DNA from 3 places in the Duganella sp. LjRoot269 genome. Region 2 is predicted to be linked to each of the others. Evidence: riboswitches for the same ligand, from Rfam matches in the RefSeq annotation. Region 2 holds a riboswitch; each other region holds the start of a gene.
What was found. Region 2 has a riboswitch for cobalamin ahead of ACSQ3S_RS05350 (TonB-dependent receptor domain-containing protein). Riboswitches for the same ligand answer to the same signal wherever they lie in the genome.
Positions count from the first base shown of each region.

Region 1: linked by a shared signal. The riboswitch ahead of ACSQ3S_RS25500 (MotA/TolQ/ExbB proton channel family protein) and the one ahead of ACSQ3S_RS05350 (TonB-dependent receptor domain-containing protein) in region 2 are both predicted to bind cobalamin.
Region 3: linked by a shared signal. The riboswitch ahead of ACSQ3S_RS09500 (TonB-dependent receptor) and the one ahead of ACSQ3S_RS05350 (TonB-dependent receptor domain-containing protein) in region 2 are both predicted to bind cobalamin.

Region 1 is NZ_CAXUSL020000001.1:5,692,759-5,703,072, forward strand. Features, by position in the region: gene ACSQ3S_RS25475 (glutathione S-transferase) at 1-274, opposite strand, end outside; gene ACSQ3S_RS25480 (sulfite exporter TauE/SafE family protein) at 372-1,136, shown strand; gene ACSQ3S_RS25485 (TonB-dependent receptor) at 1,126-3,174, opposite strand; gene ACSQ3S_RS25490 (cobaltochelatase subunit CobN) at 3,171-7,247, opposite strand; gene ACSQ3S_RS25495 (DUF2149 domain-containing protein) at 7,234-7,569, opposite strand; gene ACSQ3S_RS25500 (MotA/TolQ/ExbB proton channel family protein) at 7,571-8,167, opposite strand; cobalamin riboswitch at 8,357-8,575, opposite strand; gene cueR (Cu(I)-responsive transcriptional regulator) at 8,578-8,964, opposite strand; gene ACSQ3S_RS25510 (heavy metal translocating P-type ATPase) at 8,961-10,314, opposite strand, start outside.
Region 2 is NZ_CAXUSL020000001.1:1,235,386-1,245,699, forward strand. Features, by position in the region: gene ACSQ3S_RS05330 (cobyrinate a,c-diamide synthase) at 1-450, opposite strand, end outside; gene cobO (cob(I)yrinic acid a,c-diamide adenosyltransferase) at 450-1,076, opposite strand; gene ACSQ3S_RS05340 (ABC transporter ATP-binding protein) at 1,073-1,846, opposite strand; gene ACSQ3S_RS05345 (FecCD family ABC transporter permease) at 1,848-2,870, opposite strand; gene ACSQ3S_RS05350 (TonB-dependent receptor domain-containing protein) at 2,938-4,794, opposite strand; cobalamin riboswitch at 4,930-5,161, opposite strand; gene ACSQ3S_RS05355 (histidine phosphatase family protein) at 5,195-5,746, opposite strand; gene ACSQ3S_RS05360 (adenosylcobinamide-GDP ribazoletransferase) at 5,751-6,533, opposite strand; gene cobT (nicotinate-nucleotide--dimethylbenzimidazole phosphoribosyltransferase) at 6,539-7,573, opposite strand; rRNA gene ACSQ3S_RS05370 (16S ribosomal RNA) at 7,995-9,523, shown strand; tRNA gene ACSQ3S_RS05375 (tRNA-Ile) at 9,602-9,678, shown strand; tRNA gene ACSQ3S_RS05380 (tRNA-Ala) at 9,703-9,778, shown strand; rRNA gene ACSQ3S_RS05385 (23S ribosomal RNA) at 10,001-10,314, shown strand, end outside.
Region 3 is NZ_CAXUSL020000001.1:2,140,749-2,151,062, reverse strand. Features, by position in the region: gene ACSQ3S_RS09540 (efflux transporter outer membrane subunit) at 1-1,018, shown strand, start outside; gene ACSQ3S_RS09535 (MarR family winged helix-turn-helix transcriptional regulator) at 1,072-1,569, shown strand; gene ACSQ3S_RS09530 (FUSC family protein) at 1,579-3,585, shown strand; gene ACSQ3S_RS09525 (DUF1656 domain-containing protein) at 3,575-3,775, shown strand; gene ACSQ3S_RS09520 (efflux RND transporter periplasmic adaptor subunit) at 3,798-4,658, shown strand; gene ACSQ3S_RS09515 (hypothetical protein) at 4,692-5,024, opposite strand; gene ACSQ3S_RS09510 (thiol:disulfide interchange protein DsbA/DsbL) at 5,034-5,699, opposite strand; gene ACSQ3S_RS09505 (cobalamin-binding protein) at 5,787-6,674, opposite strand; gene ACSQ3S_RS09500 (TonB-dependent receptor) at 6,674-8,665, opposite strand; cobalamin riboswitch at 8,747-8,915, opposite strand; gene ACSQ3S_RS09495 (DODA-type extradiol aromatic ring-opening family dioxygenase) at 9,028-9,825, shown strand; gene ylqF (ribosome biogenesis GTPase YlqF) at 9,924-10,314, opposite strand, start outside.

The DNA.
Region 1 (10,314 bases), 4.5 Mb from region 2:
CTTCCGCGCGCGGCGCCAGGCCATGGCGGGTGCCGAGGAACATCAGGATGGTGGCGGTCTGCCCGATCAGCAACTCGCCCGCGCGCAGCACCGGCGGCGCGAACGACGGATGATCGACCTGGCTGCCATCGAGGCTGGCCAGCAGCGCCGGCATGCCCTTCTTCTGTCGCGCCACATCGACATACGGTACCGCCGCCTCTTCCAGCGCCAGCCGCACGAACTCGCCGCGGCCCTGCAGGCCGTCCCAATAATAAAGTTGGTATGGTGTCGTCATGCCAAGATGGTAGCACCGACAACGACGGGGCAGCGCCCGGAACGATATGCGCTGCCCGGTTATAATCCATGGTTACCCCGTTTACGCCTGTCCAGTCATGTCACCAGTTCCCCCGCTTGAGATGCATATCGTCCTGATGGTCGCCGCCGCCGGTTTCCTCGCAGGTGTCCAGAACGCGCTGGCGGGAGGCGGTTCCTTCATTACTTTCCCCGCCCTGCTGCTGGCCGGCCTCAATCCGCTGGCCGCCAACATGACCTCGACCATCGCGCTGTTCCCCAGCCAGACCACGTCCGCCTATGCCGGCCGCAAGCTGGTCGACGACGTCGGGCCGCTGACCTTCCGCCAGATGCTGATCATCAGCGGCATCGGCGGCATCTTCGGCGCCATCCTGCTGCTCAATACCCCGCCCTCGTTCTTCGCGCGGCTGGTGCCATGGCTAGTGCTGTTCGCCACGTCGGTGTTCGCGTGGGGCAGCTTCCGCAAGAAGCCGCTGCACGCGGCCAGCAGCATACCGCGCTGGACGCTGATCCTGGTGCAGACCTGCATCGCCATCTACGGCGGCTACTTCGGCGGCGGCATCGGCTTCCTGATGCTGGCCGCGCTGACCATCGCCGGCCAGCAGGTGCGCGCCGCCACCGCCACCAAGAACGTGCTGGCGATGGCGATGAACGCGGCGGCCACGCTGATCTTCGCCACCTCGCGCCTGATCAGCTGGCCCGCCGCCGTTGCGCTGTGCGCCGGCGGCATCGTCGGCGGCTTGTGCGGCGGCTGGCTGATCCACCGCCTGCCGGAAAAAATGATGCGCGGCTTCGTGGTGCTGGTCGGCGCCGTGCTGACCATCTGGATGTTCGCTAGAACGTAGCCTTCAGCGTCAGGCGGAAGGTGCGCGGTTCCACCGGATGGTAGTGGATGTCGTCGACGCCTTCGGCCGGCTCGCCCGGCAGCCGCGACGCATAGTAGTAGTCCACATCGCTGGCCTTGCGGTCGAACAGGTTGAAGGCGTCCAGCGACACGGCCCAGCGCCGGCCTATCCTGTATCCCACCCTCGCATACGCAATCGCCGTCGTCGCCGAACGCTGGCTGTTATCCTCGATCAGCGGACGCGGTCCGAAGTAGCGCATCTGGAAGGCGCCGGACCACGGGCCGATATCGGTGATGGTGGCGCCGAACGAAGCCACCTTGCCAATGGCGCCGGGGATGTAGTCGCCCGCTTCGTCATGCTCGGTATAGTGCGCACGCGAATAGGCCAGGTCCAGGTCGAACAGCAGCCACGGACGCGCGATGTAGTGGTTGTTCCATTCGATGCCCGAGCGGTAGCTGCCGCGGCTGGCGGCCGTGTCGCCGGCGTCGCCGGAGAACACCAGCTCGGACGCCGAGCGCAGCTTCCACAAGGCCATCGAGCTTTGCAGGCCGGGGATGAACTCCGTGCGCACGCCCAGCTCCGCGCCGCGCGTCTTGACCAGCGGCGTGACCGGATCGACAGGCTCCAGCTCCTTCGGTGTCAAGTGCACGGTGGTGCCGCGCGCGTCGTTGCTGTGGAAGCCTTCGCCGTAGTTGACGAAGAATTCCGTCTTCGCCCACGGCCCCAGCACCACCGAAATCTTCGGCGACGTCATGCCGTCGCTGACCTTGCCGCTGTTCTCGGCGATGTTGCTGGCGACATCGAAGCGATAACGGTCGTAGCGCAATCCGGCCGTGGTGCGCAGCCATTCGCGCCACTGCACGGTGTTCTCCACATAGGCCGATACATTGGCCTCCTTCACCTTCGACAGCGTGACGGCGCCGGCGATCTGCCGGTTGACGGTCTTGTACAACGCCAGCGGCGACAGGTAGTCGTAGCGTCCCTGCAGGCCCACCTTGTTGTTCACCTCCAGCCCGGCCCAGCGCGTGTACCAGGTCTGCGCCACGTCGAAGCCCGCCATGCGGCGCTTCTCGGTCTGGCGCGACTGGTCGCCGTTGACGGGATCGTCGAGGAAGTAGGTGAAGTCGTTGTACAGGTCCAGGCTCGATTGCACCAGGTAGACATTGGCCTGCAACAGCGTGTCGCTGCTGCGCCGGCGCAGCGTGGCGGACAAGCTGTAGCGCGAGGTGATGCCGCCATCGCTGGTATCGACCGCGCCGTATGGACTGAGTGTTCCGCTCTGCACCGCGCGCAGCGGAATCTGGTTGCTGGCGTACCAGCCGCCCTTGTAAAACATGCCGGTCACGCTGAACTGGTTGTCGCTGCCGCCCTGGCTGTAGCGCAGCACGCCCAGGCTTTTGTGGAACGCCTCGGGACTGGCCCAGGGTCCGTTGTTGTGTCCCAGCTCCGCGCCGTACACCAGGTTGCCGTCGCCCAGCGGCGCCGAGCCGGTGGCGTTGGCGCGGTAGTACTGGTGTTCGCCGACCGTCACGCTGGCGGAGCTGTTTTTCAGCTTGTTCGCCAGCCCCATGTGGGCGGCGCCGGCGGAAGCGAAATCGCCTTCGTCGGCATAGTACGGCCCCTTTTTGTAGTTGATGCGGTCGACCAGTTCCGGCATCAGGAAATTCAGGTCGGTGTAGCCTTGGCCGTGCGCGTGGGTGCGCATGTTGACCGGCATGCCGTCGATGAAGGTGGCGAAGTCGGTGCCGTGATCAAGGTTGAAGCCGCGCAGGAAGTACTGGTTGGCCTTGCCGTCGCCGCTGTGCTGCGTGACGATCACACCCGGCACGAACTCCAGCAGTTCGCCGGGACGCAGCGCCGGCCGGTTGGCGATCAGCGCCGCCGTCACCGAGCCCTGGCTGGCGGCGCCGGAAGTGCCGACACCGTTGTCGTAGTGTCCGCGCACTTCCACCGCCTCCACAACGCCCGCCGCAGCGGCGGCACGCATGCCGTCTTCGTCCGCATACGCCGCCAGTGCGACCATCAATGAACCGATCATAAATACTCCTTCAGCTTACTCAGTTTGTTCCGGCGGCCGACATAGCCAACACCGATCAGCGCGGCGGCCAGCGCCAGCAGGGCCAGCGTGCCGACGGTTTTCTGCACCGGCGTCAGGTGGGCCAGCGTCTGCATTTCAAAGCCGTTGACCTTGGCGTCCACCGCGTCGGGCTTGGCCTGCGGCGCCGGGGCGGCCGGCCTGGATTTGGCGCGCTGCGGCTGCGCCGTTGGCGGAGGCAGTTCTTGCGCCTTGGCTTGCAGCTCCTTCAGATCCGCCAGCGCGGCCTGCATGGCGGCGTCGGTTTGCTGCTGCGTCGCCGATGGCGCGGCTTGCGGCTGCGCGGACGGCGCGGCGCCGCCAACACGGCCGGCAGCGGCGGCACCGCGCGCGATGGCGGCGTTGGTGCCGACGTTGGGCACGAACTGGCCGCTGAACTGCGGAGCGATCTTCAGCGTCGCCTTGCTGCACGAATCCGCGCTGCAGGAGACGCCGGCATCCTTGATCGCCTGCGCATTCTGCTGCGTGAGCTTTTCGCGCACGGCGTCGCTCGGCTTCCAGTAGCCACGCTCGATCGCGCTCAGCATGCGGTCGGTGATCGCCTGGAAGGCGCGCAGGTTGCCGCTGCCGGCGAAGCGCTCGCGCACCTTCAGGCCATGGCGGTCCTCGACGTAGGTGTCGTACATGCGCTGCCATTTGCCACCGTCCACCACTTCCGGCACGGTGACCTGCCAGGCCCACAGATAGTCGACCACACGGTTGATGTAGCGCGCGCCGGAATAACCTTCCTTCAGCATGCTGTCGGCCCAGCGCGGATTCAGGTAGCGCGCCTGCATTTCCTGGCCCATGTACTGTTCCAGCGTCTTGTGGCCCGGCTTGCGGGGGTTGGACAGGTCGCTGACCATCACTTCAGGCGTCTTGCCGTCGACGCTGCGGATCGCCATCGCGGTGCCGCCCAGGTACTGGAAGAAGTCGTCGTTGTCCAGCGTCGCGAACAGGTTGCTGGAACGGCTGTGCAGCGCGATCTTGCTGCCGCTGATGGCCTGCTTGAACAGTTCGCGACGCTGGCCCGGGTCGGCCTTGTCGTCGCCCCAGTAGCCGGCGCCGAACGGATGACTCATGCGGTTGATGAACACGTCCGCCACTTCTTTCTCGTTCTGCCAGGCGTTGGTCAGCGGTATCAGCTTTTCGATCTGCGTACCGTAGGCGCCGCTCGGCAAGCCGAAGATGCGTACCGAGGCCATGCGCTGCGCTTCCTCGGCGGAGATGCCGCGCGCCTGCAATGCGGCGACCGTCTTGAGGCTGTGCTCCCGCATCACATTGTCGCCGTCATCATCCTGCCGCTGCGCCAGCTGCGCCGCCTGGTCCATCAACGTCAGCAGATTGCCGAACAAGTCGCGGAACAGGCCGGACGAGATCAGCGTGACGTCCACGCGTGGACGGCCCAACTGCTTGCGGCTCAGCGCTTCCACGCCGGTGACGCGGCCACGTTCGTCCCACGTCGGCCGTACGCCCATCAGCGCCATCGCCTGCGCCTCCATGATGCCCTCATGGCGCGACGTTTCGACGCCCCACAGGTTCATGCTCAACTTGTCCGGCCAGGCGCCGTGGCGCTTGCGGTAATCCTCGGCCAACTGCTGCGCCAGTTTGTACCCGGCTTCGTAGGTGGTCTTGCTCGGGATGCGCGACGGATCGAGGCCGAAGAAATTGCGGCCGGTCGGCAGCGCATCGGGATTGCGTACCAGGTCGGCGCTGGCGCCGGTCGGAATGTAGCGGCCGGACAGCGCCTGCATCAGGCGCTCCAGCTCCAGAGCCGCGCTGCGCTCGATGTCGCTTTCCAGCTGCGCGATGCGTTTGGTCTTTTGCTCGGCGGTCGATGTCGTATCGAGGCTGACCACCGCGCGCGCGGTGGCGTTGCGTTGCCCGGCGTTCGGCGCTACGCCGAAGGTGTGCAGGCCGAACGGCGTCAGCTTGCTGCCTGTGTCGTCCAGGTATTCCTCCAGCCCTTCCATGTCGGCTTCGGTTTTGAGTTCGGTTTTTTTCATGTCCTTCAACACGCCACTCCTGGCCGCCAGCCGGTTGATCGCCACCAGATGGCTGCGCGCCAGCAGCGGGCTTTTCTGCTCCGCCACGCGATAGTCGTTCAGCAGGGCGCCCAGCTCGCGCAGGTCGGGATTCAGCCCGGCCACGTCGAACGGCGGCGTCATGTGGTCGATGATGGTGGCCATGCCGCGGCGCTTGGCCTGTATGCCCTCGCCCACGTCATCCATCACGTACGGATAGATGTTGGGCATGGCGCCGATCAGCGCTTCGGTCGGATCGCTATCGGACAGGCCGGCCTCCTTACCGGTCAGCCATTCCTGCGTACCGTGGGTACCGATGTGCATGACGGCGTTGGCCCGGAAGCCCTTCTGCAGCCACAGGTAGAACGCGATGTATTCATGCGACGGCGGCATGCTGACTTCGTTGTGCAGCTTCTCCAGGTTCTGCTCCCACGCGCGGCCGGGCTGCGGCGCCATCAACACATTGCCGAAGCGGCGCGCCGGGTAGACGAAGAACGGCTCGCCTTTGGCGTTGCGCCACAGGACCGGTGCGTTCTCCGGCTTGCCCCAGGATTTTTCTATCGATGCGCGCAGCGGTTGCGGCAGCGTGGCGAACCACTGCTGATAATCGGCCAGCGGCACCAGCAGCGCCTGGCCGCTTTCGGCCAGATGCGTCAGGCCAGCCATGTAGTCGCCTCTGGATTTGCCGGGGTAGTTGCCCCACTGCTGGATCTCGCCTTGCAGCTCGTCTTGCGACGACGGCAGCGCCGTGCCGGTCTGGTAGCCTTCCTGCTTCAGTCGCTGGACGATCTGCCAAAGGCTCTCCGGCAGCACGTTCAGATAGGCCGCGCCGATGGTCTCGGAACCATGCGGATAATTAAAGTAGATCATGGCGATGTGCTTGTCGCCGTTGGCTTTCTGGCGCAAGGCCATCCAGGCGGCGACGCGCTCGTTCAGGCGCTCGATGCGCTCGGGGATCGGCGTCTCCTCGACGTAGGCCAGGCCGGTCTGTGCATCGCTGATGCGTTCGCGGCTGGCGACGACGGTCGGCTGGATCAGGCCCGCCACCTCCGCGCCGGCCAGCTGCCAGGTGCGCTCGATGATATCGAGGCCGATTTTCGATTCCCGCCACTGCGCCAGCGACTGCTGGCTCAAGGTGATGGCGTTGATCGCCGGGACGCCGATCTTGTCCAGCAGTGCGCCGGTATTGGCGGTGCCACCGACCTTCATGCCCAGCGCGACGATCAAGTCGACGCGGCTCTTGCCGTTTTCATCCAGCAGGAAGCGCAGCGGCACGTCGTACGGATAGCCGAACACCGGCAGCACGTTGTAGCCGCTCGCTTCCAGCCGCGCGACGATGGCGGCCAGCGGCAGCGTTTGTCCCGCCACCAGGCTGGCGCGGTAGAACGGCACGGCGATCCACGGCGCGCCGGTCTTGTAGTTGGCGTAACCGCGCAAGTACTGCTCATAACTGTCCGAAGTGCGATTGGCGGCAACGTCGTACAGGCCCACCTCCGGCATCGCGTGCACCGGCGCCACCGCCACCTTCGAACCGAAGTGGTTGCGCAGGATGTAGCGCAGCAGGTTGCCCATGTTCTCCACGCCGCCTTCGCTGTGGTAGGACTGGATAGTCTTGTCGTCGCGCACGCCCTGCTCGCGCAGGCTGTCGTCGATGGCGCCGCCGACGGCAAACACCGGGCGGCGCGCCTTTTGCAGCGCCAGCAGTTCGGCGCTCAGGCCGGTCATCGCCTGCCGTCCCTTGGCGGTGATGACCACCACGTCGGCGCCGGTCAAGGCCGCGCGGTCGGCCGGCGTCATGCCGTTGGCGGGGATGATGCGCACGGCGACGTTCAGGTCCTTCAACTCCGACTGCAGGCCGCGTACCGCCAGCACGGCGGGCCGCGACTCGACATCGCCCAGCATCAGCGCCAAGGTGCGCGGCGCCTGCGCGGAATGCACGTAGCCGCCTATGCACAGGGAGATCAGCAACAGGGCCAGCGCCCCGAATTTGGCAAACAGCTTATTCCGGTACATAGACAACCTTCCCATCCTGCAGTTGATACGCGGTGCCCAGGCGTTTGCCGGAGCCGGACAATGGCTTGTCGCTGACTTTGCTGACCTTGATCTCGGCGCCCTTCTTGGTCAGCACTTCCACGTGGCCGTCGGCGCTTTTCTTGGCGATGGTGACTTCGGAGTTCGGATCCAGCAGGTCCATCATGTTCCAGGCCGAGAACAGTGCCAGCATCATGGCGACGATGAAGACGATGCTGGCGTCGAACAGGTTGGCGACGCCGGCCAGCGGATCCTCGTTATGCTCGCCGATGCGGCTATAGCGGTGGCGGTTCAGATAGCGCATCTCAGGCCCCCGCGCGGACCAGGTGCGGCTTGTGGTCTTGCGCCGCGAGATGGGCTTCGGCGGCGTAGGCGATCTCGGTCAGGTCGCTGCGCAGCCAGTGCTCGCGCACCAGGCTCAGTACATAGGCGCTGACGCTGCAGGCCAGGCCGACCACGGTGGCGGTGAAGGCGGTGGTCATCGACTCGGCCATCTTCGGCAGGTTGCCCTGCGCCAGTCCGGCCAACGAGATGCCCATCGGAATCAGGGTGCCCATCAGGCCCAGCGCCGGACCGACGCGGACCACGAAGCGCACGCTGTCCAGGCGGCGCACGCCGTTGGCGTCGGCGCGCTGCACCAGCCGTTCGAGACGTGCGTCCAGTCCCGGTTCGCCTTCCTGCGCGGTGAGCACGGCGGCCATCTCCTGTTTAGCGGTGGCGACCAGCACGTGCACGCCGCGGCGGCGCTCCAGCCACTCAGCGCCGAAGGTGCCGAAGCACACCAGCATGTGCAGCACCAGCGCCGCGATGCCCAGCAGGACCGGCAGATAAAGGACAGTGGAGATGGAATACAGCAGTGTCTCGATAGAGTGCACGGCCGCGTCGGCAGGCAGGTTAAGCATGGGATGGTCCTGTAGGAAGAGAGGAAGAAAGAGGGAGGCCGCGGAGGCGCGCGGGCACGCGAACGGCGCGTGCGCAAGGCACGGCCGCCAGCCGGCGTAGCCGAGGCGCGCAAAATCGATGCATATGTGTAGATCAAAACAGACGCAATCCGCTCACTTCCCCGTGCGCGGATTGAAAAGAAATGCCTGGGCATTTCCACCTGTCTGGCCGGTATCCGGGCTGGCAAGCGAAACCGCCTGACCTTCCCATGCCGAGGCACAGTGGTTCAAAGAGGCGGATTGTCGTCGGTGACGACGCTTGTTTACCGTTGCGGGGGCAGCACATGTTGGCTGGCGTGGCCAGCTTCATGTTTCCCGTTTAACTGCGCGCCTGGACAGACGCGCGAGCACCAAAACGTGGCGATTATACGTTAATCGGCGAGCGATTGGAGGATCGGACAGTCGGGCCGGTTGTCGCCGTGGCAGCAGCTGGCCAGGGTTTGCAGCGTGTCGCGCATTTCGGTCAGCTCGGCGATGCGCTGATTGAGCTGCGCCACGTGGCCCATGGCGATGGTCTTGACGTCGGCGCTGGCCCGCTCCTTGTTCTGCCACAGCGACAGCAACTCACGGATCTGTTCCAGCGAAAAGCCCAGCGTGCGGGCGCGCTTGACGAAGCGCAGCGCATGCAGGTCGTTGTCGCCGTAGATGCGGTAGCCGGAATCGCTGCGCCGGCCCGGCGGAATCAGGTTGATGCTCTCGTAGTAGCGGATCATCTTGGCCGTGATGCCGGTGGCCGTTGCCGCTTGTCCGATATTCATGGTTGTCCTTTCGCGTGTTCCGGTGTCCAGCGGCGCAGCAGCAGCGCATTGCTGATGACGCTGACGGAGCTGAGCGCCATCGCGGCGCCAGCCACCATCGGGTTGAGCAGGCCGAAGGCCGCCAGCGGTATGCCCACCAGGTTGTAGATGAAGGCCCAGAACAGGTTCTGGCGGATCTTGCTGTAGCTGCGGCGCGAGATCGAGATGGCGGCGGCCACCAGCGCCGGATCGCCGCGCATCAGCGTGATGCCGGCGGCGTGCATGGCGACGTCGGTGCCGCTGGACATGGCGATGCCTACATCGGCCGCCGCCAGCGCCGGCGCGTCGTTGATGCCGTCGCCGACCATGGCGATGCATGCATGCTCGTGCTTCAGCGCGGCGATGGCGGCGGCTTTGTCCGCCGGCAGCATGTTGGCGGTCACGCGCTCGATGCCGAGTTCCTTGCCGACGGCGTCGGCGCTGCCCTGGTTGTCGCCGGTAAGCAGGACGGTGTGGATGTTCAGCGCGTGCAGCGCCTGCACGGCCGCGCGGGCCTGCGGCTTGACGCGGTCGCCAAAGGCGAGCAGGCCTGACAGCTGTTTGTCGTCCACGTCGGCCAGCCAGGAGATGGTATGCCCCTGCCGCTCCAGTTCCCCCGCGCGTGCCTCTAGCGCGGACAAGTCGATACCCCGCTCCTGCATCAGGCGCGTGCTGCCCAGCACCATGCGCCTGCCGTCAACGGAGGCCGCGATGCCTCGGCCGGGCAAGGCAGCGACATCGGATGCGGACAAGGGGACGGAGTCGGCGTCCTTTGCGGCGGCGTCCACCACGGCGCGGGCCAGCGCATGCTCGCTGCCGCGCTGTATGGCGGCCGCCAGTTGCAGCAGGCGCGCCGCAGCCACGCCCGGTGCCGGCTCCAGCGCCGCCAGCGACGGCTTGCCTTCGGTGAGCGTACCGGTTTTATCGAAAGCCACCGTGGTGATGCGATGCGCCAGCTCCAGCGCTTCCGCATCCTTGATCAGGATGCCGTAACGCGCCGCCACGCCGGTGCCGGCCATGATGGCGGCCGGCGTGGCCAGCCCCAGCGCGCATGGACAGGCGATCACCAGCACCGCCACCGCGTTGATGATGGCATGCTCCATATCGCCGCTGAACAGCCACCAGCCGGCCAGCGTCAACGCCGCCAGCACCAGCACCACCGGCACGAACACCGCGCTGACGCGGTCCACCAGATGCTGCACCGGCGCCTTGGCGGCCTGCGCGTCTTCCACCAGCCGGATGATGCGCGCCAACGTGCTCTCTGCACCGACCGCCGTCACGCGCACCAGCAGCAGCCCCTCGCCGTTGATGGCGCCGCCGGTGACGTGGTCG
Region 2 (10,314 bases):
GCGGTTGGCGATGACGCCGGCCATTTCGACCGGACCGTAGTCGCGCAGGCCGTGTACCAGCGCGCCGGCGGTCTGCGCCATCGCGGAAGCATCGATCACCACCATCACCGGCACGCCGAACTCGCGCGACAGGTCGGCGGACGACGGCGTGCCGTCGTACAGGCCCATTACGCCTTCGATCAGGATCACGTCCGCTTCGACGGCCGCTTGCGCCAGCTGGCTGCGGCACAGCTCACGGCCCACCATCCACAAATCCAGCGAACGCACCGGCGCACCGCTGGCGCGTTCGAGCAGCATCGGATCGATGAAATCCGGACCGCACTTGAACACGCGCACCCGCTTACCCTGTTTCACCAGCTTGCGCGCCAGCGCCGCCGTCACGGTGGTCTTGCCTTGACCGGAAGCCACGGCAGCCACCAGCAGCGCTTTCACTTCAAGGTGCGCAGTCATTACCACTCGGTCCCGGCCTGAGCGCCTATGCCCGCCTTGAAGGCGTGCTTGACGACTTCCATCTCGGTCACCGTGTCGGCGATGGCGATCAGCTCCGGCGGTGCACCGCGTCCGGTGATGACGACGTGCTGCATCGCCGGGCGGGCCAGCAAATCGTTGATGATGGTTTCCACATCCAGATAGCGGTACTTCAGGGCGATGTTCAGTTCATCGAACACCACCAGGCCGATTTCAGGATCGGCCAGGAAGCGCCTGGCCTGTTCCCATGCCAGCTGCGCTTTCTCGATGTCGCGTTCGCGGTTTTGGGTTTCCCAGGTATAGCCTTCTCCCATCGAGTGGAAGCTGACCTCCTCGGGGAAGCGGCGCAGGAACAGTTCTTCGCCGGTCTGCATCGCGCCTTTGATGAACTGCACGACGCCGACCTTCATGCCGTGGCCCATGGCGCGGATCACCATGCCGAAACCGCTGGAGCTCTTGCCCTTGCCGTTGCCGGTGTTGACGATGATGATGCCGATCTGTTTGTCGGCGGCAGCGATCTTGGCGTCGATGATGGCCTTCTTGCGTTCCATGCGCACGCGGTGGCGCTCGTTCAATGCATTGATCTCGTCGGTATTCTGTTCGCTCATGCGGATTCCTCGATAGGGATGAAGATGCTGCGCTTGCCGTGCTGGATGATGTCGATTGGATGGCCCAGGTAGTCGCCGAGGATATCGGCCTTCATCACCTCGGCGGTAGTGCCGGCCAGCCAGCGGCCGTCACCCATCAGCAGCAGCGCGTGGGTGGAGACGCTGTGAGCCAGCGTCAAATCGTGGCCGATCATGACGGCGGTCTTGCCTTGTTCGCGGCACAGGCGCGCCAACAGGCTCATGACGCTGACCTGGTGTGCCAGGTCCAGCGCGTTGGCCGGTTCGTCGAGCAGCAGCAGCGGCGTGTCCTGCGCCAGCATCGCCGCGATGGCAACCCGTTGGCGCTCGCCGCCGGACAGCGTGCGCACGTCGCGCTCGGCCAGGTCGGCCACTTCCATCGCTTCCAGCGACTTCAATGCGATGGCGTGGTCGTCGCTGCCTTCCCAGTAGCGGTTGTCGTGATAGGGGTGACGCGCCGACAGCACGGTTTCGATGACGCTGTATGCGAAGGCGTCGCTGCGGCTTTGCGCCAGAAAGGCGCGCTGGCGCGCCAGTTCGGCCAGCGGCCATTCGTTCAATGGACGTCCACCGATCGCCACATGACCGCCATCGGGATCGCGCAAGCCCGCCAGCGTACGCAGCAAAGTGCTCTTGCCGGCGCCGTTGCGGCCGATGACGCTCCAGCATTCGCCTTCCTGCACGCGCCAGTTCAGATCTGCGACCAGCTGGCGCTGGCCGATTTTGAGGGAGAGGTTGTGGGTGCTGATCATCTTATTTACGCAGCCGGTGCAATTGATACAGGAAAACCGGCGCCCCGATCAGCGCCGTGAGCACTCCCACCGGCAGCTGCTGCGGCGCGATGATGGTGCGTGCCAGTGTGTCCGCCAGCAGCAGGAAGGTGCCGCCGGCCAGTGCCGCAGCCGGAATCAGTGCGCGATGGTCGGGGCCGACGGCGAAACGGCAGGCATGCGGCACGATCAGGCCGACGAAACCTACGCTGCCGGCGCTGGTGACCGCGCTGGCGGTCAGCAGGCCGGAAACGAAGAACAGCCCCTTGCGCAAGGCGCCGACGCGGATGCCCAGCGTGGCGGCGGCTTCCGCATGCAGTGCCATCACGTTCATCGAGCGGGCGCTGCGCAATGCGAATACCAGGCCGCCGGCCAGCACGATCCAGGGCAGCGCGCGCATCGGTGCGCCGGCCAGGTCGCCGATCATCCAGAACACCATGCTGCGCAGGCGGCTTTCCGGCGCGATCGACAACATCAGCGTCACCATCGCCATGCAGGCGGAAGACAGGATCACGCCGGTCAGCAGCAACAGGGCGGTGCCGCCTTCGGCCGCCGCGCCGCCGCGCAGGTCGCGCCGGGCCAGCAGGTACAGCATCATCGAGATGGCGACCGCGCCGCCGAAGGCCGAGGCGTCGACCATCCAGATGGCGCAGCCGAACAGCAGCGCGGCCAGCGCGCCGACGGAGGCACCGGCCGAAATGCCTAGCACATAGGGATCGGCTAACGGATTGCGCAACAGCGCCTGCATCATCACGCCGGCCAGCGACAGGGCGGCGCCGGTGACGAAAGCGGTTATTGCCCGGCTCAGGCGTAGATCGAGCAGGGTGGCGGCCAGCGTTTGGGCCTGGCCATGCAGCAGTTCACCGACTGCTGCGGGAATATCGGAAAGCGGAATCGAGACCGAACCGGTCATGCCGGAGAAGATCAGACTGGCGAAGGCGAACAGCACCAGCCCGGTCAGGGTGATGGTGGCGCGCTGTCTCAGATTACGGGAGAAAGAATGCATGCACTGCTTTCGAAAAAAGCTGCCGGACGGGGAAGGGATCCACGTCCGGCAGATTACACCAATACGCTTACTTGTAACCGTAGCGGATGCCGGCAAATACCTTGCCCATAGGCGTGGCGTAGTTGCGCGCCAGGTCGTAGCGTTTGTCGCCTACGTTATTCCAGCGGACCAGCGCTGACCAGTCGCTGTTGAAGCGATAGCTTGCGTACAGGTTGACCAGGCCATAGCCGCCCAGGCGGTTCTTGTTGGCCGCATCGTCGTAACGATCGCCGGACAGCTCGACCTCCACGCCGGCGTTGACGGTGCCTGTGCTGTACTCGGCCGCCAGGTTGCCATGCTTTTTGGCGCGGCGCTGCAGGCGCTTGTTGGTGGTCTCGTCCTTCGGATCCTGCAAGTCGGCGTTGGCGCTGAAGTTGAAACTGCCCAGCTTCTGGCTGGCGGACAGCGTCAGGCCTTCCAGCAGCGCGTGGTTGACGTTGTAGGCGCAGCCGAACGGGTAATCCTTGGAGCCGAACGGGCATGGGTTGGTGTTGACCAGCAGGTCGGTCAGGCGGTTGTGATAGTAGCTGGCGCCAAGTGCGGTCATGCCGCTATCGTAGTGCAGGCCGACTTCCGCGTTCTTGCCCTGTTCCGGCTTGTTATTCGGATTGCCGAACTGCGGGTAGTACAACTCGTTGTAGGTCGGTGCGCGGAAGCTGGTGCCGTAGCTGGCGGTAGCACGCAGCTGCTGGGTGAAGGCGTAACCGTAGCCCAGCGAGCCGGTGTTTTTCGAACCGTAGACCGAGTTGTCGCGGCGGATGCCGGCGTTCAGCAGATTGGCGCTGCGGCGCGCGTTGTACGAGACGGCGTAGGAGTTGGTGACGCGGTCGCGGTTCAGCAGCGCGGAACCGTTGCTCTGTACCTCTTCCTTGCGGTGGTCGTACAGCAGTTGCAGCACGTCGGCGCCGATCTGCACGTCGTTCTGCCACGAGAAGTCGGTCTGCTTGGTGTTGATCTGCGAATAGCCCGAGGCTGCGGCGCTGCTGTAGGTGGCGCCTTCGTCCTTGGTCTGCGAATACTGCAACAGGCTTTGCCAGGCTGGCAGTATCTGGTTCTTGCTGTAGACGGCAGCATTCTCGAGCTTTGCGTTCGAGCGGACATCGTAGGCCGAGGAACCGTTGTCGTATTGCGAATCGAGTTTGCTGTGCATGAAGAGCACGCCGGCTTGGTGGCCTTCGGCCAGGCGCATGCTGAATTGGCCAGAGGCGTTTTCGCGGTCGTAGCCATCCTTGTCGGCGTTGTACGAGCTGCTGCCCGGGCGGGTGGCCGAGAAACCGTCCGACTTTTCCTTGCCGACGCTGACGGCGTAGCCGACGCTATGGTCGCCGCCGGTCGCGCCGGAGATGGTAGCGTCGCCCTCGCGGGTGTTGTCGGTGCCGTAGCCGGCGAAGGCCGTCAGCGCCGGCGCGCCCTTGCCCTTCTTGGTGAAGATCTGGATCACGCCGCCGATGGCGTCGGCGCCATACAGGGAACTCAGTGGACCATAAACGATTTCGATGTGGTCGATGGCGGTCAGCGGAACGGCGCTCCAGTTGGCGGCGCCCGTGGTGGACGAGCCGATACGCACGCCGTCGACCAGTACGATGTTCTGGTTGCTGTTGGCGCCGCGAATGAACACGGTGGAGTTGGTGCCGGAGCCACCGTTACGGGCGACTTCGATGCCGCGCTGGCGCTGCAGCAGGTCGAGAATGGAACCTGCGCCGGATTGGGCGATTTGCCCGGCGCCGATGGTCACGCTGTCGCTGATGACGTCGGCCAGTGCCTGCGGGCTGCGTGTGGCGGTGACCAGCACGGTGCCAGCCACGGGTTCGGCGTGGGCATAGGCGGTCGCCAGGGCGAACGCCAGCGACGTCAGGGCGGCAGGACGGGAGATACGAAGGGTCATGATGTAATTTCTGTTAAGAGCAACCGGCCGACGTCCCCGTAGGCCAGATTGAACAGAAGCGGAAAACTGGGCAATGCGCCGCACGGAGCCGTGCCACGAAGGCCGGCCCGATCCGTTTGCGCACATCCCGTTCGCTCACTTCCACCTGATTTGGCCGGTATCCGGGCTGGCAAGTTAGACCGCCTCACCTTCCCATGCGGAGCACAGTGGTTGTCAGAGGAGGTTTGTCGCGCGTGACTTGCGACACTTGCTTACCGTTGCGGGGGCAGCACACGTGGGCCGTTATCGACTGGACTATCGGCTTCGTGTTTCCCGTTTAACTGCGCATCCGGACGGACGCGCGAGCACCAAAACCCGGCCATTATACGGGTTTGTGCTGCACCGGTCATGGGGCGACGGTTTAGCGATCGAGGACGAGCGTGGCGCCGTAGCCGATTTGATGCGGGCGTTGGGCGGCCTGCAGCGCCATTTCCGCCGGCGACAGGCCGGCGTGGCAGGCTGCCAGCAGGCGCATCGCACCGGCGTGGCAGATGATGATGGCGTCGCGCTGCCGGCGCTGGAGGTCCGCATGGAAGGTGGCGATGCGCTCGGCCATCTGCAGCACGCTTTCACCGCCGCCTGGGCGGTAGTGAACCAGATCCCTGGCCCATGCATCGATATCGGCACGGGGGATGTTGTCCCATGGTTGCATTTCCCAGCTGCCGAAGTCGATCTCCACGATGCGCGCATCGATAATCGCCGCAGGGGAGTGCAGTTGCGGCGCCAGTTGCGCGGCAAGGCTGGCGCAGCGCCGCAAGGAACTGGAATACAGCGTCAGGCCGCGCGGCAGGGCGGCCGACAGTGCCTCCAGGGTTTGCGCCATCTGGTCGTCGGCCACGGCGAGATCGGTGCGGCCATAACAGATGCCAGCGGCAACCAGCGGCTGAGGGTGGCGGACCAGTATCAGCCGCATCGCGTTACCAAGGCAGTGCGCCGTGGTGCATGCTGGCCAGCGCGCACAGGTAGAACGTCACCTCGGTGACCTGCTGCACGGCGCCGAGAGAGTCGCCGGTGTAGCCGGCGATGCGGCGGATAAATTTGCGGGCCAGCCAGATGGTGGCGATGGTGGCGGCGATGATGCCGACGGCTAGCGCATGCCAGGTCAGCCAACCCAGGGCGATCATCGCCAGCGCGGGGATGACGGCAGTAGTGGCGGCGATGGTGAATTCGCCGTTGTTCATCTTTTGCGCCAACGGCTTCGCCTTGCCTTCGGCGCGCGCGTAGTCCAGGCGCCAGATCAGCGACGTGGCCATCAGCCGGGACAGAGGATGGGCGACAAATAACGCGGCGATGGCGGTCAGAGGCGGCAGGCTGGCCAGCGTGACGCACTTCAGGCCGAGCAGGCAGATGGCGCCGATGGCACCATAGGCACCGATGCGCGAGTCTCTCATGATCTCCAGCACACGCTCCGGCGTCATGCCGCCGCCGAAGCCGTCGCACGTATCGGCGAAGCCGTCCTCGTGAAAGGCGCCGGTGGCATAGATGCCTGCGGCGGTGGACAGCAGCACCGCGACCGGCGAGGGAAAGACCAAGGCCGCCAGCGCGTACACGCCGGCAGTGATGGCGGCGACGACCGCGCCGACAGCGGGAAAGTAGCGCGATGCCTGGTTCAACCACGCCGGATCGAAGCCCACCCAGCCGGGAATCGGCAGGCGGGTAAAGAACTGTAGCGCGGTGAAGAACAGGCGTAGTTGATGCACGGTGCTTACTCGGACTTTTCGCTGACGTGGGCCGACTCGAACGTGGCCATCTGGTTCACGAAGTTGACCGATGCATGCAGCAGCGGCAGCGCCAGCGCACAGCCGGTGCCTTCGCCCAGGCGCAGGCCCAGGTTCAACAGCGGCTTGGCGCCCAACGCGGCCAGCATCTGTTGATGTCCGCTTTCGTCCGAACAGTGCGAGAACACACAGTAGTCCAGGATCGCTGGCTGCAGGCGCGCGGCGACCAGCAGCGCACTGGTGACGATGAAGCCGTCGATCAGCAGCACCTTGCGCATTTCCGCAGCCTTCAGCATGGCGCCGGCCATCATCGCGATTTCCAGTCCGCCGAAGGTGGACAGGACATCCAGCGGTTCCACCGCTGCGGCGTGTCTGGCGACTGCCGCCTCAATGACGTGCTGCTTGCGCAGTACGCCGTCGGCGGACAGGCCTGTGCCGGCGCCCACGCATTGCGCTACCGGGACGCCGGTCAGCTTGTGCATCAGCGCGGCGGCGGCGGTGGTGTTACCAATGCCCATTTCGCCGAAGCCGACGACATTGCCATCGAGTTCCGCGACCAATGCCATGCCGGCGGCCAGTGCGGCGTCGCAGGTGTCGCGGCTCATCGCCGGCTGGTGGGCGAAGTTCCTGGTGCCGGGGGCGAGCTTGCGGTCGGTCAGGCCGTCGCGCGGGCCGAAGTCATGATTGACGCCGGCGTCGATGACGTGCAGTTCGCAGTTGTTCTGCGTCGCGAAGACGTTGATGGCGGCGCCGCGCGCTAGGAAGTTCTCCACCATTTGCCAGGTCACGTCTTGCGGATAGGCGGATATGCCTTCCGCCACCACGCCGTGATCGGCGGCGAATACCAGAATGGCTGGCCGCGTGATCGCGAGTTCGCGTGTGTTCTGTATAAGCCCGATTTGTTTGGCCAGCGACTCCAGTACGCCCAGGCTGCCCAGCGGTTTGGTTTTATTGTTGATGGCCTTGTCCAGCAGGGCCGCCAGCGCCTCGTTATTGATAGTAGGGATGGTTGGAATGAACATGGGGCGACTTATAAATCGGTAGAATCGCTATTTTACCCTTGCCAGCGGCGGCGGCTCTTGCTATAGTTCGCCTCCCCGCGAAACGGTGCATGCAAATGCTGAGTGTTGCGGGAAAAGAGAAGAAAATGTAGTGCTTGACGAAACATTCGAAACGCTTCATAATCTTGCCTCTTCGCTGATGAACACAACGCTTCTTCAGCAAGCAGTACCAAACAAAGTTCTTTAAAAATTAACAGTCGATAAGTGTGGACGTTTGATGGAAGTGCACACGAGACCTTCGGGTTTCGTGAAACTTAAAAAATATCAAATGTTCACAAGAAGTAATGAAATAGGCGCTATGAAAATAGTGGCCTGTCAGTATTTTGAGTGAGCGACCCAGCAGAAATGCTGGTGACACGAAAGTGTCAAAGTAACAGAGATTAAACTGAAGAGTTTGATCCTGGCTCAGATTGAACGCTGGCGGCATGCCTTACACATGCAAGTCGAACGGCAGCGCGGGGCAACCTGGCGGCGAGTGGCGAACGGGTGAGTAATATATCGGAACGTACCCTGGAGTGGGGGATAACGTAGCGAAAGTTACGCTAATACCGCATACGATCTAAGGATGAAAGTGGGGGATCGCAAGACCTCATGCTCCTGGAGCGGCCGATATCTGATTAGCTAGTTGGTGGGGTAAAGGCCCACCAAGGCATCGATCAGTAGCTGGTCTGAGAGGACGACCAGCCACACTGGAACTGAGACACGGTCCAGACTCCTACGGGAGGCAGCAGTGGGGAATTTTGGACAATGGGCGCAAGCCTGATCCAGCAATGCCGCGTGAGTGAAGAAGGCCTTCGGGTTGTAAAGCTCTTTTGTCAGGGAAGAAACGGCTACCTCTAATACAGGTGGCTAATGACGGTACCTGAAGAATAAGCACCGGCTAACTACGTGCCAGCAGCCGCGGTAATACGTAGGGTGCAAGCGTTAATCGGAATTACTGGGCGTAAAGCGTGCGCAGGCGGTTTTGTAAGTCTGTCGTGAAATCCCCGGGCTCAACCTGGGAATGGCGATGGAGACTGCAAGGCTAGAGTTTGGCAGAGGGGGGTAGAATTCCACGTGTAGCAGTGAAATGCGTAGATATGTGGAGGAACACCGATGGCGAAGGCAGCCCCCTGGGTCAAAACTGACGCTCATGCACGAAAGCGTGGGGAGCAAACAGGATTAGATACCCTGGTAGTCCACGCCCTAAACGATGTCTACTAGTTGTCGGGTCTTAATTGACTTGGTAACGCAGCTAACGCGTGAAGTAGACCGCCTGGGGAGTACGGTCGCAAGATTAAAACTCAAAGGAATTGACGGGGACCCGCACAAGCGGTGGATGATGTGGATTAATTCGATGCAACGCGAAAAACCTTACCTACCCTTGACATGGCTGGAATCCTTGAGAGATTGAGGAGTGCTCGAAAGAGAACCAGTACACAGGTGCTGCATGGCTGTCGTCAGCTCGTGTCGTGAGATGTTGGGTTAAGTCCCGCAACGAGCGCAACCCTTGTCATTAGTTGCTACGAAAGGGCACTCTAATGAGACTGCCGGTGACAAACCGGAGGAAGGTGGGGATGACGTCAAGTCCTCATGGCCCTTATGGGTAGGGCTTCACACGTCATACAATGGTACATACAGAGGGCCGCCAACCCGCGAGGGGGAGCTAATCCCAGAAAGTGTATCGTAGTCCGGATTGTAGTCTGCAACTCGACTGCATGAAGTTGGAATCGCTAGTAATCGCGGATCAGCATGTCGCGGTGAATACGTTCCCGGGTCTTGTACACACCGCCCGTCACACCATGGGAGCGGGTTTTACCAGAAGTAGGTAGCTTAACCGTAAGGAGGGCGCTTACCACGGTAGGATTCGTGACTGGGGTGAAGTCGTAACAAGGTAGCCGTATCGGAAGGTGCGGCTGGATCACCTCCTTTCTAGAGTAGCACTGGTCAGCAATGACTACTCATCAAGCGTTCACACTTATCGACTGTCAATATTAAAGAACAGCATTTGGGGCTGTAGCTCAGCTGGTTAGAGCACCGTGTTGATAACGCGGGGGTCGTTGGTTCGAGTCCAACCAGCCCTACCAGTTTCTGCCTTGTAGTAAATCTCAGGGGGATTAGCTCAGCTGGGAGAGCACCTGCTTTGCAAGCAGGGGGTCGTCGGTTCGATCCCGTCATCCTCCACCAAGAGTTCAAATGTAAGGGTAAGCCTTTAGATTTGATCTTTTAGAGATCAAGTGCTGTACGTTCTTTAACAATCTGGAAGAAGTAAGTAAATTTTTATTGATCGTGTTCGCCGACAGGCGGATACGATGGGTAATGATTGTATGTATCAACAAACGCAACAACGTAGTACTTCTTATTTCTATAACCGCTCCTTTGTTTAGTCGCAAGGGGCTAACGTTATAGGGACAAGTGAATAAGTGCACATGGTGGATGCCTTGGCGATTACAGGCGATGAAGGACGTAGTAGCTTGCGATAAGCTGCGGGGAGCTAGCAAACAAGCTTTGATCCGCAGATTTCCGAATGGGGAAACCCACCCTTTATGGGTATTGCATACTGAATACATAGGTATGCAAGGCGAACGCGGCGAACTGAAACATCTAAGTAGCTGCAGGAAAATAAATCAACCGAGATTCCCAAAGTAGTGGCGAGCGAAATGGGAAGAGCCTGCACGTTTTAGCATGACGCATAGAAGAATCCTCTGGAAATAGGAGCCATA
Region 3 (10,314 bases), 910 kb from region 2:
GTCCGGTTCCTACGACCTGGATCTGTGGGGCCGCAACCGCGACGCGCTGGCGGCCGCGCTGGACGAAGTGCACATGGCCTCGGCCGAATCGCAGATGGCGCGGCTGACGCTGACCACGGCCATCGTGCGCAGCTACATCCAGCTGTCGCTGGAGTACGCGCTGCAGGACAGCGTGGCCGAAAACCTGGCGCAGCGCCAGCGCATCCTGGACATCACGCGCAAGCGCCGGGCCGCGGGCCTGGCCAGCGAGCTGGATGTGGCCAGCATCGAAACAACGCTGCCGGCGGGACGGCGCGAGCACGAGCAGATCGGCGAGTCGATCGCGCTGCTGCGCAACCAGCTGGCGGCACTGATCGGCAAAGGACCGGGCGACGGCGATGCGATCGCCCGGCCGATGCTGGCTCTTGAGGCAGGCCGCGGACAGGGCGTGCCGGCGTCGCTGCCGGCCGAGCTGGTGGGACGCCGGCCCGACATCGCGGCGCAGCGCTGGCGCATCGAAGCGGCCAACTCGCGCATCGCCGGCGCCAAGGCGGATTTTTACCCGAACATCAACCTGGCCGCCTTCGTCGGTTTCCAGTCGCTGGGGTTCACGCACTTCCTGGACGCTAACTCGGCCATGCGCGGCGTGACGCCGGCCATCAGCCTGCCGATCTTCGACGGCGGACGACTGCGCAGTCAATTGGGTAACCAGACCGCGCTCCATGACGGCGCGGTCGAGCAGTACAACGCCGCAGTGGTGCAGGCGATGTCCGACGTTGCAAACGCAGTCGTCCGGATCGACTCGGTGCGGCAGCAGGACCTGCTGGCGCACCGCGCGCTGGACTCGGCGCGCCGCCAGCAGCAGCTGGCCGAACGGGCCTACAAGGCCGGCATGACCGACGCGCTGAACGTGATCAATGCGCAGATCACGCTATTGAATGAACAACAGCAGATGGCGCAAGTGGCTAGCAAACAACTGGATAACTACGCATTACTGATGGCCGCACTGGGCGGCGGCATAAAACTGGATTTGCCTTGACGATTAGATAGTAGAATCAATCCTTCGAAAAAAATAAGCAGAGGAGCAAGGCAATGAGCAGTTTTGAAGCGACTAAAAAGCGCCTGAAAAACATCCATGCCCGAATGCCAGAGTTCCCGGAGGACTTGATGCGCCTGTTGCGCATGACCTACCACATCCAGAAACGGATGAAGGACTTGAGCAATGCCGCGCTGCGCAAATACGATCTGGTCGACGCCAGCTACATGGTATTGGCCGTGCTGTATGGATCCGATGGCGAAACCTCGACCGCGTCCACGCTGGGTGAAGCGTGCATGGAAAAACCGGCCAACCTGACACGCGTGTGCAACGACCTGGAAACCCAGGGCCTGATCACGCGCGGCAACCGTCCGGGCGACCGTCGCTGCGTGATGATCTCGCTGACGGATGCCGGCCGCGCGCTGGCGGAGAAAGTGCTGCCGGAAGTCTGGGCTGCCACCACGCACGCCTACGACGGCTACACCGACGAAGAAGTTAAAGTACTTGAAGCGCTGCTGAAACGGCAGCTGGACAATCTCGAAGCCCTTACATAACACGACGCCATGAATTCTCCCCCAGCCGCCACCTCCAACCAGGATCACAGCGCGGCCGGGGGAGCCTTGCGCTGGCTGGCGGCGGAAACCGTCGGCTGGTTCGGCACCGAAGGCGAACGCTGGGTGTTCGTCGCCAAGGCCATGCTGGCCTCCTTCTCCGCGCTGTGGCTGGCCTTCCGCCTCGGCCTCGACGCACCCTACACCGCTCTCGCCACCACCGTCATCCTCGCGCTGCCCAGCAGCGGCATGGTGCTGGAAAAGGCTTTCTACCGTTTTCTCGGCACGCTGGTCGGCTGCTCGGCCGCGCTGGCGCTGGTCGCGCTGTTCCCGCAATCGCCGCCGCTGCTGTTCATCGGCGTGGCGGTCTGGATCGCGCTGTGCACCGGTGGCGCCGCCATGCACCGCAACCAGCAGTCGTACAGCTTTGTGCTGGCCGGCTATACCGCCTGCATGATCGCCGTTCCCGCCATCGACGCGCCGGACCACGTGTTCACGCTGGCCATTACGCGCGTGACCGAGGTTGGCCTGGGCATCATCTGCGCAGCGGTGGTGCATGACGTGGTGTTCCCGCGCCGTCACTCGCGCACGGTGATGCGCACCGTCGAAGCGCGCTACGCCAGCTTCACCACTTTCTACACGCAGGTGCTGGAACAGCGCCTGACGCCGGCCGAAGCGGAACTGACCCACCTGAAATTCGCCGCCGACATCGCCGCGCTGGAATCAGGCCGCGCCGCTGCCTTCTTTGAAGCCGACCATCCACGCTCGCACACGCGCCAGCTGCACGCCTTCAACGCGGCGTTCATGACGGCGCTGACCACGCTCTACACGCTGCACCGCCTGCTCCACCGCGCAAGCGGCGTGCCGGCCGGCGTGCCGGTCGAACGCCAGCAACAGATCGACATCGAAACGGCGGCCGAGCTGAGGGAGCGCTTCGCCCGCGACATCGATGCCTTCAACGCGCTGTACCACGGCCTGGCGGCCGAGAAGCGCCAGCAGGTCAGCGATCCCGGCGCCTACACGCCGAAGACGCCGTCGGCCATCGTCGCCGCCAGCGGCTTCCGCGCCGGCGCCACGCTGCTGGTGACAGCAGCCGCCTGGTACTGGCTGGCCTGGCCCTTTGTCGGCAACGCCATCCTGATGGCGACTATCTTCTGCGCACTGGCCTCGTCGTCGCCGCGGCCGACGGCGCTGGTGCGGCAGGTGCTGATCGGCTTCCTGCTGGCCTCGCCGCTGGCTTTCGTCACCGAGTTCTTCCTGGTCGCGCGCGCCAACGACTTCACTACGCTGATCATCGCCGCCCTGCCCTTGTTCGCCTTCGGTGCCTACCTGATCAGCGGACCGCGCTGGGCCGGCGTGGGCATCGGCATCTGCATGTTCTGCGCCACGCTGGTGGTGCCGACGAACCTGATGCGCTACGACGTCGAAAGCTTCATCAGCAGCGAACTGTCGCTGACGATGGGCGTGGCGATGGCCTACCTGATGTTCAAGCTGATCCTGCCCGAGCACACCATGGGCCAGAAGGACCACGTGGCCGCCGCGCTGTGGCGCGAGGCGCTGGGCGCCTGCAACGCCCCGATGTACCGCCTGAAGCGGCGCTTCGACAACCGCGTGCGCGACTTGCTCAGCCAGTTGAACGCAGCCTCCGGCCCGGCGCCAGGCGAGGCGGCGCGGGCCGTGGTGCGCCAGGGCCTGACCCTGCTGGAGCTGGGCCATGCCGTCATCGAACTGCGCCAGCTGATCGGCAGCTCGCGTCCCGGACCGGTGCGCGACGCCTTGCAGGACGTGGTGCGCCAGCTTGCCGCCCACCTGCGGCAGCGCTCCGGCGCCAGCGGCCAGGCCGCGCTGCAAGCCATCCTCGATGCGGGAACCACCGTGCGCGCGGCGCTGCCCGACGCCACGGCCGAGCGGCAACTGCGCCTGCGCACGGCGCTGACCGACCTGCATTCCATCTACACCTCCCTGCTGGACCAAATCGCTGCAGGAGAACCCACAGGAGAAACATCGCATGCCGCGTGAAATCGACTTTTTCGGCGTACTGCTGCCCGGCGTACTGCCGCTGTTCCTGGCCAGCCTGGTGCTGCAGGTGGTGCTGGACAGCGCCTTGAGCCACGTCGGCGCCTACCGCCGCAGCTGGCACCCGGCGCTGGTGCGACTGTGCCTGTTCGTCTGCATCTTCAGCGCCCTGCTGGTCACGCTGTACAAATAATTCACTATCCTGAGGAACCGCCGTGAGTGCATCCAAAATCTTCCGCTTCTTCCTGACCATGCTGCTGCTGGCCGCCGCCCTGTGGATGGGCCGCTCGGCCTGGAACCACTACATGGAATCCGCCTGGACCCGCGACGGCCGCATCAAGGCCGACGTCATCAACATCAGCGCCGACGTCGCCGGTACCGTCACCGAGGTCAAGGTCCACGACAACCAGCTGGTCAAACAGGGCGACGTGCTGTTCGTGGTCGACAAGGCGCGCTACCAGAGCGCGCTGGCGCAGGCCAATGCGCAGCTGGCGTCGCAGCAGGTGGAGAAAGGCCGTCGCAGCAAGGAGGCCAGCCGCCGCGCGGGGCTGGACAACGCCATCGTCTCGGCCGAAAGCCGCGAGACGGCCGAATTCGCGGTCGGCACGGCGTCGGCCCAGTACCAGGCTGCGCTGGCGGCGCGCGGCATGGCGGAGCTGAACCTGGAGCGCACCGTGGTGCGGGCGCCGGTGACCGGCTACGTCACCAACCTGAACGTGCACGTGGGCGATTTCGCCGCCGTCGGCGCGGCCAAGCTGGCGGTGATCGACAGCGCCTCGTACTATGTGGTGGGCTATTTTGAAGAGACCAAGCTGCCGCTGCTGAAGGTGGACGATGCGGTGGAAGTGCACCTGATGAGCGGCGCCGCGCAGCTGCAAGGCCATATCGAGAGCATCGCCCACGGCATCACCGACCGCGACGCCAACACCGGCCGCGAACTGCTGGCCGACGTCAACCCGACCTTCAACTGGGTGCGCCTGGCGCAGCGGGTGCCGGTGCGCATCCACATCGACCGCCAGCCCAAGGGCATGGAACTGGTGGCCGGCACCACCTGCACGGTGGTAATCCACAGCTGAAAAAAAGCCCGCTGTTGCGGGCTTTTTGCATATTTATTTTTCGGGACTGACATGGGTCAGCGCGTACGTCACGTGCTCCCACCAGTGCTCGCGCGAGTGCACGGTGCGCAGGCATTTCTTATCCAGCTCGCCCTTGAACACCGGGTCCGCGCACTGCTTGGTCATCAGCGCGTTGCGCTGGTTCTCGGCGTTGGTCAACGCGATCACCAGCCAGACGATGAAGCCCAGCGCCAGCACGGCCAGGCTCCAGGCCACGTGATTGATATAGGCCCATTCGAACAGGCTCTCGATGACCGGCGAGGACTCCTTGTAAATCTTCATGACCTCGCCTTCGGCCGCCTTGCGTTCCTCGCTGATCTCTTTCATGACTGCTCCTTACTTCTTCCCGGCGCGTTCCTGAGCCGACTTGGCAACCAGGCTATCCATCACCGCGAACATGGCCGCGTGCGCCGCTGGAGCGGACGACAGGCCGTGGCCAGCCACCGCCGGCGAGGTCGTGTAGTGACCGTCGATCACCAGGGCAGGCGCACTGTCGATTTTATACTGGTTTGCGATCTGCACACCGCGTTTCATCTTGGTTTGGACCGCGAACGAGTTGAAAAATTCCAGATACTTGTTCTTGTCGACGCCGTTCTTGACCACGAAGTCCAGGATGGATGCGTCCGTATTCAGGCGGTTATGCTCGACGTGGATCGCGTGGAAGAACTTCTCGTGCAGGCCGTTGCCCAGCGCGTTCATCGCTTCCAGCGTGAAGAAGGCCTTGGCTTGCGCGTCCTCGCCCAGGTGCATGCGGCGGAACACGATCTTGTCGCCCTGCTTCTTGACCCAGTCCGCCAGCGGCGCGTCGAGCGCGTTGCAGTGCGGGCAGTGGTACATGAACACTTCCAGCACTTCGACCTTCTTGCCGGTGTCCGGACGGGCCGGCAGGTCCACCGTGTTGTAATCGAGGCCGTTCTTGAAGTCGGCGGCATGGGCGCCGGCGGCTGCGGCCATAAAGGCGGCGGTGGCTATCAGGGGACGCAGGAAGCTCAGGAAACGCATAACAGTCCTTCAACAGGTTAGGTGGCAAACGCCGGGAGATTACCACCTTTTTTACGCCGCGCATATTAAGAGGGGATTAAGGGGACCTCAAGGCCGCCGGCGGCGCGCCGTCTCCAGTTTTTCGCACAACACGGCGACGCCGTCGGCGATGCGCGGCGTGGCGCGCACCAGCAGTTCGCTGTCGAGCATGAACAGGTTGCCGCGCCGGACCGCCTCCATGCCCTTGTACTGCTGCCAGATATTGATGCCGGATTCGGCGTCATGCTTCTCGCCGCCGACGATCGCTTCCGGATTTGCCTGCAGCACCGCTTCCGTGCTGACCGTCGGCGCCGGCACCTTCAGCGCGGCGAACACGTTCTGGCCGCCGCAGACGCGCATCGCGTCGCTGGCGATGTGATCGCCGTTCAGCGTGAAAATCGGCTTTTCCCAGATTTGATAGAACACCCGCACCGTCGGCCGCCGCGCATAGGTGGACGACAGTCTGGCGATCTTCTGCCGGTAATCCTGCGCGGCGCTCTGCGCCAGCGCCTCGGTGCCCATCAACTGGCCCAGGCGGGTCAGGCTGGTGGCCACTTCGTCCAGCTTGTGCGGATCGCTGTAGAAGATCGGGATGCCCAGGCTTTTGAGCTGCTCCAGCTGGCGCGCGGTGTTCCCGGTCCTCCATACCACCAGCAGGTCCGGCCGCAGCGCCAGCACCCGCTCCATGTCGATCTGCGCATCGCTGCCGACCAGCGGCAGGCGCTTGGCCGCCTCCGGGTAGTCGCTGTAGTTCATCACGCCGGCCACGCGGTCGCCGCCGCCGGCCGCGAACAACAGCTCGGTGATGTGCGGCGCCATCGAGATGATGCGTTGCGCGGGCTTGGCGAGGGTGACGCTGTTGCCGGCGTCGTCCCTCACCGTGACGGCGTGCGCCGCCACCGGCAAGCACGCCAGCGCCAGCAAGGCGGCGGGAACGGAGGTGGTGGCGGCTTTCATCAGAACTCGTAGCGCGCCGAGACTTTCAGCTGGCGGCCGTCCGATGGATAGATTCCGCTCTTGCCCCTGGCATCGCAGGTGAACGCCTGCGAGTAGTAGTGCTTGTCGCTCAGGTTGGTGCCCGCCAGCGCCAGCTCCCATTGGCCGAACCTGCGTGCATAGCGCGCATCGAGCGTGGTGTAGGAAGGGATCTTGCCGGAGCAGGTGTTGTCGAAGTCCGAGCCGTAGCGCTGGCCGTCGACCCACTGTGCGCCGACGTCGGCAGTCTGGCCGCTGGCAGGGGTCCAGCTCAGGCGCGCGGTCAGCGTGTTCTCCGGCACCAGCACCATCTGCTTGCCATTGTTGGCGCCTCCGGTGAACTTGGCGTCCACGTGCTGGTAGTGCGCGTTGACGTTCCAGTCGGCGCCGATGCGCTGCTCGGCATCGACTTCGAAGCCTTCGCGGCGGGTAGGTGCCAGATTGGTGTTGGTGAAGATCGTCGGATCGTAGAAGATCTCGTTGGTCAGGTTGTGGCGGAAGACGCGGGCGGTGACCTTCTGCGCGGCGGTGGCATAGCTCGCGCCCAGTTCCAGGTCGTGCGACTGCTGCGGCTTCAGCGCTTCATTCGGCACCGGCGTCAGCGCGTTTTCATCGGAGTTGGCTACACGGTAGCTCTGGCCGGCCTTGCCGTACACGGTCAGACTGGCGACCGGCAGGTAACTGGCCTGCAGTTCCCACGCGTTCAGGCCTTGCGCCGTTTTGTAGGCGGTGGTGCCGTAGCCCAGCGGATCGCTGAAGTCCTTGTCGAAGATCTCGCGGCGCACGCCGGCCGAGACGCGGCCTTCATGGGCGGTATCGAAGCGCAGTTCGTCGCGCACGTACAGTGCTTTCGAATGCTGGGTGGCGTCGGCGGCAGAGTACGAGGCGGTGGTGGTGCGGTTCCACTCGGTCCAGTCGAAGCCGGCCACCATTTCGTTCAGCATGCCGCCGATGTCGCCCAGGCGGCGCACGCGCGGCGAGAACTGGGTCTGCTTGCTGTCGTAGGTGGTGGTCGATGGCGAGGCGCCGAAGAAGTAGGTCGAATCCACCGTCTTCTTGCGGTACGACAGGTCGGCCGCCAGGTCGTAGGCGCCGATGCGGCGCTGGGCGAAGGCGGTGAAGCGGTCGCTGTCGAGCGAACCGTTGTCATTCGGCGTCAGCGTCTGGCGCGGATTGGCGTTGAACTGCGCTTCCGTCAACGCGCCGGCGAAATGCGTGTCCTGGCGCGCGCCTTCGTAGCGGAAGCCGATGCGGCCGTTGTTGGCGAACCACTGGGCGCCGCCGCTGAAATGGGTCTGCTTGAATTCGTTGTTGTCACGGTAGTTGTCGGTGCGCTGGGTGGCCAGCGTGGCGTCGGCGGCAAAGCCGTCCCACGCCTGCGCGGCGGAGACGCGCACCTCGCCGGCGCGGAACTGGCCGCCTTCGACGAACACGCTGCCGCGGCTGGTGTTCTTGCCCGGACGCCTGGTGACGATGCTGATCACGCCGCCGGTGGCGCCGTCGCCGTACAACACGCTGGCGCCGCCGCGCGTGATTTCAATGCGCTCCACGGTGTCGATCGGGATGGCCGACAGGATGGCGTTGCTCAGTTCATTTTCCGACAGGCGCACACCATCCAGCACGATGACCATGTTCTGGCTGCTATCGGCGCCGAAGCCGCGCAGGTCGAGGCTGAAGTCCGGGCTGCCGTCCAGGCTCTGGCGGCCGTAGACGCCGCCCACCTTGCGGATCGCGGCGTTGACGTCGCTGGCGCCGGAGCGGCGGATATCGTCGGCGCTGATGATGGTGGCGCCGATCGTGGCCAGGGCAGGGTCGGCGTCGAAGCGCGAGCCGGTGACGACGACGGGCGCCAGCACCTGGGATACCTGGGCGCCGGCAACGTCTTGTGCCAGCACGGTGAGGGGGACAGCGGCGCTAAAGCAGAGGGAAACGGCGGCGGCCAGCAGGCGCGGTTGGACAGCGGTGGAATTCATGACAGATCTTTTCAAAAGAGACATCCGCCTGCGTCCCCGCAAGCCGGAAGTGCACGGAAGCCGTGCGCGTCGTGGCGGCGCACGCTTCCCCCATGTCTGGCCGATATCCGGGCTGGCGACCTTGACGTCGCGTTACCGTTGCGGGGGCAGCACACCTTGGCCGGTTCGCTGTGGAGCGGAGGCGGCCTGTGTTTCCCGTTTAACTGCGCATGTGAGCACATGGGCGAGCACCAGAACCCGGGCATTATACGCCCGCGTGCCGGATCATTAACAATTTAGATAGTATCCATCTACATTTCATGGATTGATCGCGGCGGCCGCGATGCTTATAGTGGATGTCAATGTCAAACCGGAGCAATGCCATGAGCACCCTACCAACCTACTTCCTTTCCCACGGCGGCGGCCCCTGGCCGTTCATGATGGACCAGGTCGGCCATCTGTACGGCCGGCTGGACGCATCGCTGCGCGACATCCCGCGCCAGGTCGGCGTCACGCCGAAAGCCGTGCTGGTGATCACGGCGCACTGGGAGGGCCGCGATTTCATGCTGTCGTCCTCGCCCAAGCCGCCGATGATCTACGACTACGGCGGCTTCCCGCCGCACACCTACGAGGTGCAGTACAGCGCGCCCGGCTCGCCGGAGCTGGCGGCGCAGGTGAAGGATTTGCTGGATGCCGGCGGCTTCCCGGCGCAGCTGGACGCGCAGCGCGGCTTCGACCATGGCACCTTCAGCGCGATGTATCCGGTGTATCCGGATGCCGACGTGCCGATCGTGCAGCTGTCGCTGAAGCACGGCCTCGATCCGCTGACGCACCTGCAAGTGGGTCGTTTGCTGGCGCCGCTGCGCAAGGAAGGCGTGCTGATCGTGGGCAGCGGGCTGAGTTACCACAACCTGCGCGCCTTCAACGCGCAGGGCGCGGCGGCCTCGCACGCGTTCGACGGCTGGCTGAGGGCGACGATGGCCTTGCCGCCGAAGGAGCGCAGCGCGCAGCTGCTGGAATGGGAAAAAGCCCCGGCCGCGCGCATGGCGCATCCGCGCGAAGAGCATTTGCTGCCACTGATGGTGGCGCTGGGCGCGGCCGAAGACGAAGCGGCGGCCGTGCCCTACCACGAAGACGCGTTCATGGGATCGCTGGCCGTCTCCAGCTTCCGCTTCGGCTAAACAGATCCGGGGTCAGATCCGACATTTGGACACGAGCTCTGCCGTAATCGCCATTACGGCAGAGCTCGTGTCCAAATGTCGGATCTGACCCCGGATCTTTAAGAGCCGCGCTTGCCGTTGGCGTAGGCTTCGGCCTTGGCGGCGGCGATGGCGGCTTTTTCGGCGGCCTTGACCGCCATCTCGGCTTCGTGGATCTGCAGCCGCTCCTTGCGCGTGGCCGGCGTCTCCAGCGAGATGCGGCCCAGGATGCCGCTGCGGTAGTCGCCCAGGAAGGTGTGCGAGGCCTTCTCGAAATCGAGGTCGCCGCCCTTCTGGCGGAAGCCGCGCTTGGCCGCCACGCCCTCCACCACGGCGATGCCGTCGAAGGTTTCGATCTCCTTGAAGCCGTAGCGCGCCACCAGCAGCTGCGGGTAGTGCTTCAGCAGCTCGTCGGCCAGGAACACCGCCACCTCTTCCTCGATCAGCGCGTTCGAGCCGATCGCATGGCTG